Regions from separate parts of the Massilimicrobiota sp. mt181 genome, predicted to be linked through region 2. Evidence: riboswitches for the same ligand, from Rfam matches in the RefSeq annotation. Region 2 holds a riboswitch; the other holds the start of a gene.

Region 1 (3,433 bases), on a different contig from region 2:
ATAATTGCAGCAACCAAGAAACATTCAATGTATTTCATATTTGATCCTGCCACAGATGTTGTCTGAAAATATAATTCGGTTACAGAAATAACATTCAACATAGAACTGTCTTTAATATTGACAATCAATTGGTTCCCAATTGATGGAAATGTATTTTTAATAGCTTGTGGAAAAATCACTGAAATAAGTGTCTGGCTTGTTGTCATCCCTAAACTTTTCGCAGCTTCACTCTGACCCGCATCAACAGATTGAATACCTGCACGAATGATTTCAGCCATATATGCCCCTGTATTAATAGAGATAATAAACAATCCAGCAACTAAAGGAGTCCAGTTGAAAGCAGGTTTTAATAAATAATATAAGAACATAGCCTGCACCATCATAGGAGTTCCTCTAAATACCCAAATATAGAAACTAGTAATCCACTTCCCTAAACGTTTAAATAAACGACTGACTGATGAATCATAATCATTGATCTCAATAGCTCTTATACCACCTACAACTAATCCTATAAGAAAACCACAAACCGTTCCTACAACAGCATATAATAAAGTAATTTGAATACCATAACTGAATAGAGAAATATTTTCAACAAATATTTCCCACGCTTTTGCAAAATCAATACTCATAAATTATTCTCCTGCTGGCTGTCTATTAACAGCTTCAGTCATCAGTTGTTTTCTTTCATCTGTTGTAATTTTATCTAAAGATGCCTGTACCTGTTTAAAGAATTCACTATCTCTTGTTCCTTCTTTTAAACCAATAGATACTGTTGTATCACATTCAAAACCTTTTCCTTCATCAAATTGGACAATTGTTAAATCTTTGTTCGCTGCAACAACACCTTCAGCAACAGCCATTTCTGCAGTAATCCCATCAACATCTCCTTGTTGTAATGCAACTACCATTTCAGGATAAGTTGCTTTAGGAGTCATATGATGAACTCCTTTGATTTGATCAATAACATCATCATAGTTTGTTCCTTTTTGTCCAATAACATTTTTACCACTAAATTGTTGGATATCTGTAAACTTTGCTTCTTCACCATCTTTACGTACAATCATAATCATACCTTCGCTATCATAATATGGTGTTGTAAAATCAATACCCTCTTCTCTTGTTTCATTAGCTGTCATTCCAGCAATAATAGCATCAATTTCTCCAGATTCTAAAGCGACTGTCAAACCATCCCATGAAATTTTCTTAATCACGAGTTCTTTTCCTAAATCATCTGCAATTCTTTTTGCAATCTGAACATCATATCCATCAGCATATCCAGCATTACCTAATGATACTGTTGTATCACTTTCTTGACTTGTCTGCCAGTTAAAAGGTGGATAAGCGCATTCCATTCCAACAATGAATTTATCCTTATTCGCTGATCCCTGTTCACCGCCACATCCAAATAAAGCAGTTGCCATAGCCATCGCCATTAAAACTTTTCCTAATTTTTTCATATAAACCCTCTCTTTCTACATATAAAATAAAAGTCGTGCTATTAACACGACTTTGTAATGACCATATTAATAGCGCCTCTTCATCAAAATGAAGGAGTGTTATGAGTATTTCCCATAACCCCAAGATAGAGATTTGCCAATATCTATCTTTCGGCAATGATTACCTTTCCCATCCTTCTCTGCTTGCCAACTCCAGATGGTACTCTGATACATTGCTGCCTCTAATTCTTTTATTTTACGTTCACTATGCTATACTCTTTTAGATGTCTTGTCAACTTTTTTCATATTTTTTTATAAAAAAATATCAATAAATATATTTTTTAGGATATAGACATTTGTTTATCTTCAATAATCTTTTTTAATGCCTGCAAACGTTCAATACTCTCTTTTGTAAAAATATCCTCAGGATCAGCTGATCCTTCATTAGCCAACATCACTAATGAAATCCAAATTAACACATTATAAATATTAACTTTTTGATTAACTTTTTGATTTTCAATTCTTTCTCGAGAAATCCATTCAATTTCTTTCATATGATTTTCCACAAAATCATCTAACTCATTAATATAAGTATATCCCATATAATGGAATCTCTGCACCAGACGTGATTGAGAAATCAAATCCGCATCTCTTTCAAACTGAAATTGAAATTCTGTGTGCAACTTTTCTAAAAGAGCATTAATACGTGGAGATGTATTCACATATTGCGCTAAAGAATTCGCATTGATATCTGTCTTTAAAACTTTTTCGATATGCACAATTCCTTTATTATATTCATCAACAGCTTTCGCTATCTGAACAAATTCTTCGTCTAATAACTCCAGTGAAGCTGACAATCTCGTTAAACGACGGCGAATATCTTTAGGAATCTCATATTGTGACTTATATCCCAAACCATGTTCAATTTCTGCCCATGAATGTTGCAAAGTTGTACGAATCTGCAATTCAAAGACTAAATCTTTGTATGCTGAATATTCAATAAGTTGACATCTTTCATCATTAAACTTAATCAATAAATGCAATGAATTATATCCAAAATCAATACGGTCTTCATAACTTTTCTTACGTTTATCATTATATTCTACAATATCAAAGTTATCTTTAATACATTCATAAATACGATCAACATCATTTTCAAACAAAGTAATAATACGACAAGCCACAACATCTGTAATCTCATTAATATCATTATATTTATTTTTATAAGTGATTTTTTTCATTAAAGCTTCTTCACTTTTAATACGAATAGCCATATTCGAAATACGAAAATGATGTGTATCAATAATACTTGTTAAAATATCCTCAATATCATGTTTTAATGCACGATAGATTTCCTGATTATCATGATATTGTTTAATAATCCTCTTTGCAGAGTTATGCATAAATCTCACCTCATATCTTGATTATACGCATCTTATATGAAATATTCATGAACAAATAAAAAAAGGATTTCTCATCCTTTTTACGAAGTCACATAATACACTCTTTACCTTTTCGATGAACATAAATGATTCCAATAATTCCAGCCACAACAAAAACAATTGAAACCAGCTGTGCCATACGAATAGGTCCAAACATCAAACTATCAGTACGTAATCCTTCTACGGGAAAACGTACCAATCCATAAAAGAGAAAATAACTAAAGAACTGAACACCTTGATGTTTTTGAAACCTTCTTATGATAAAAACAATCACGAAAAAAGCAAGAAGATTTCCTAAAGATTCGTATAAAAATGTAGGATGGTGATAAGCTCCATTAACATACATGTTATCAATGATGAATTGAGGTAAATGTAGTGACTGTAAGAATTCTAAACTTACGGTTCCACCAAAGGCTTCATGGTTAAAGAAGTTTCCCCATCTCCCACATGCCTGAGCTATCAAGACACCAGGCATTATGGCATCTCCTGCTAACAAATAAGGAATATCATGCTTTTTAAAGAAATAATAACTGTAAATCAATCCAGCCAAAAGGC
Region 2 (3,433 bases):
ATTAACAATATCATTAAATATTTCTGCACACTGATATTCAAGTTGGAATTGAGCCTGAATTTTATCTTTCAGTGGATTATCAGTTAACTGTTGATTGTTTTGTAAACGATCTAATGCAGGGTAAAAATGAAGTGTCATACCTGTATAAAATTCTTTATTCTTTCTTAAATCTAAATTTAATTCTGTGTGAATACGTTCAATAGTTTCATTGATAATATCCTCTGTTTCATCATCACATAAATCAAATTCATAGTGAAAATCAATATCTAAAAGATTGATGTTTGCTAAATACATAGTAACATAATGAACTTGATTTTCATCAATTTCTACATGGAACTGTTCTTCTAATTTTTGAATAATTTCTTTAGAAATTGGATAATATTCATGTTCTTTTAATTGATTAATCTGACTTTCACTTGTTGGAATATAAGTTCCATTCATTTCTCTAGAAATACATAAAGAAAGATGAATAATTAAATTATCAAAGTTCACTTCTGTAATTTGAATGTGATTATCCTCAATAATTTTTTTTACAATATTTTCAATCATTTGTTTTCTATTTTCATATTGACTATCTAGTTCTATAACCATATAACCTTACCTCGCTTTTCATATGATATATTATTTGAAATTAAAAGTCTACCATAAAAAATTTTTTTCTTAAAATAAAACATGTATTTCAAGATACTCACATTGTGTCATTATTCTGAAAGGAAATCCCCAAGATCCATATCCACTTGATACAATCAAAGAAAAATGATTTTGTTGAAATAGTCCATAATCATGATGATATATCATATTAGTTATGATATTTCCTGGAAAGATTTGTCCAGCATGAGTATGACCTGATAATTGTAAATCAGCAAATTCTTGATTTTCCTGATATCTGGCAGGATTATGATCTAGAATGATTGTTGGTAATGATAAATCCATTCCCTGGCAGATCTGAGATAATGATGTTTGATGAGGAGAACTCACATCCTCACGTCCTATTATATTAAAAAGATGATCAATACATACAAAATCATTATTTAAATAAGTGATATGATATTTTTGATAAAGTTCCTGATTTGAAAAAGATGTATATCTTTCATGATTTCCACTAACCGCAAAAATGCCATAAGTAGACTTGATATGAGATAAAGCATCGAAGGACTGATGAATATCAGATTCAGGTGTTGTTTCATCAAATAAATCACCACCTAAACAAATGAGATCATAATTTCCTTGATTTAAAGTAGAAACCAGCTGATCAATATGTGATGGATAAGTTCCATTGCCTAAATGAATATCGCTTATAAAAGCTATTTTTAATGAAGATAAAGAAGTGTCTTTGTTGATAGAGACTTCATAATTAGTTTTTTGTTTATGAAAATGCTCAAATGTTCCAAAGCTACTGATTATGAGGGCAAGTATGCCAATTATCATTATGATATGAGAAGAATCTTTTTTATGAAAAACATGACAAAACAAACGATATATAGCTATCATTATAAATATTATTAAGCAAGTAATAATATAAAAAGAAACAATGGGAAACCAGTACTGCCAAATCAAAGCTGTTGGTTTTATGAGAACTTTGATTAAGATTGTCAATACTGACAAACATGTACAAGTCAAAAGTGAATAACGCCAAGTTTTTTTCATATTTTTAAATATATAAAGAAAATAAAGGGAAGGTGTTATAATAAGAAATAGAGAGAGTATGATATAAAATATAGCCATTATAAAAACCTCTTTTCTTTTTTTACAAGTATAACATAAATGGAGTAAAAATAAAGGTTGCTTTCAAACAACGCATATGGTAGTATTAAAAAAAGATAGAGGTGCAAGAGTTAAGAATTCTTTTATAATAGATGCAACTAAAAAGAAGGGGGAGCGATTGCCGAAGGGATAATTATTTGCATGTAATTATTGCCTGGGGGTATAGAGAATATCTATATCACTGTCACTTTAAGATAAAGTGGTGTGCTATTGCCTTAATAAAAAAATATTTATTATTGCAATGGTACCATTGCAATTTTTTATTTTTTAAAGAAGGTGAAAGAAATGAAAACAAATTTAATTGAATCAGATCATCATATTATTCAAGTGAAATTAATGAATGTAGAAAAAAATTCATTATTTGTAGGAGATATCTTTCAAACGATTTCTTCAATGAATGTCAATATTGATATGATTTCAGAAGTGATGTTAGAAGATGAAATGCGCATTGATTTTACATGTAGTCAAGATGATCAACAAAATCTAGATCAGGCATTATCTTTGGTTAAAGAAAAACATCCAAGAATTCAGATTTATCAAAATCGACAAGTTGTAAAAATTAAGGTAGAAAGTGATGAAATGAAAGAAGAAGTTGGTGTTGCGGCACATTTTTTTACGGTATTAGGAAAAAATCAAATTCCTTTATTACAGGTTACAACTTCTGAAGTTTCAATTTCATGTGTTATACCTTTAGAATATGAAAGTCTTGCTTTAACAGAAATTCAAAAAGAATATAAATAGGAGGAAGAAAATGGAACCAATTTTTGAAGGAAGTGCAGTGGCACTTGTATTACCAATGTTAGATGATGGAAGTATTGATTATGAAGGTTTTAAAAGACAGGTTCAAAGAATGATTGATGGAGGTGTTCAAGCTCTTTTAGTCAATGGAACAACTGGAGAAACACCAACAATTCATATTGATGAAGAATTTGAATTGACAAAGATTGTCATGGAAATGACAAAAGGAACAGGAGTCAAAGTCATTGCTGGAGCGGGATCAAATGATACCGAAACAGCATTAAAGAAAGCCAAGTTTGCTAAAGAAGTTGGTGCTGATGCTATTTTGGTTGTCACACCATATTATAATAAAACAAGTCAAAGAGGTTTAATTGAACATTATACTTATATTGCTGATCGTGTAGATATTCCAATGATTCTTTATAATGTACCAGGTCGTACAGGAATGAATATTACTGTAGATACAGTTGTTGAACTGGCTAAGCATAAAAATATTAAAGCTATGAAAGATGCTACAGATAATATTGCTTATGCTATGGATGTTTTAACACAAACAAGAGATTTAGATTTTGATATGTATAGTGGTTGCGATGATAATATTTTACCTTTTATTGCAGCTGGAGGAAAAGGTGTTATTTCTGTTTTATCTAATCTTTATCCAAGAGAAACTGAAAAATTTGCTCAGGCTGTTTTACATGGTGATATGGAACTAGCTAAAGAAATGGCATATGATTTCAATGATATCAGTAAATATTTATTTATAGATGTCAATCCAATTATGCCAAAAGCTGCACTTCATCATATGGGTGTCTGTGGAGAAATGGTGAGAAGACCATTGATTCCAACAACTGAAGCAAATAAGAAATTATTATTTGAAGCAATGGAAAAATTTGAAAAGAAGGGTTATTAAAAATGAATGTATTGGTATGTG

What was found. A riboswitch is a leader RNA that binds a small molecule or an ion and turns the genes downstream of it on or off. The one in region 2 is predicted to bind lysine.
Region 1: linked by a shared signal. The riboswitch ahead of ACZYT4_RS06280 (transporter substrate-binding domain-containing protein) and the one ahead of ACZYT4_RS10670 (ACT domain-containing protein) in region 2 are both predicted to bind lysine.

The regions. Positions count from the first base shown of each region.
Region 1 covers NZ_JBVAYN010000008.1:56,407-59,839, reverse strand. Annotated here, with positions in the region: gene ACZYT4_RS06285 (amino acid ABC transporter permease) at 1-629, opposite strand, end outside; gene ACZYT4_RS06280 (transporter substrate-binding domain-containing protein) at 633-1,457, opposite strand; lysine riboswitch at 1,520-1,689, opposite strand; gene ACZYT4_RS06275 (GTP pyrophosphokinase) at 1,778-2,839, opposite strand; gene lgt (prolipoprotein diacylglyceryl transferase) at 2,928-3,433, opposite strand, start outside.
Region 2 covers NZ_JBVAYN010000019.1:42,531-45,963, reverse strand. Annotated here, with positions in the region: gene ACZYT4_RS10680 (BglG family transcription antiterminator) at 1-591, opposite strand, end outside; gene ACZYT4_RS10675 (metallophosphoesterase) at 661-1,428, opposite strand; lysine riboswitch at 1,814-1,982, shown strand; gene ACZYT4_RS10670 (ACT domain-containing protein) at 2,050-2,505, shown strand; gene dapA (4-hydroxy-tetrahydrodipicolinate synthase) at 2,516-3,412, shown strand; gene dapB (4-hydroxy-tetrahydrodipicolinate reductase) at 3,415-3,433, shown strand, end outside.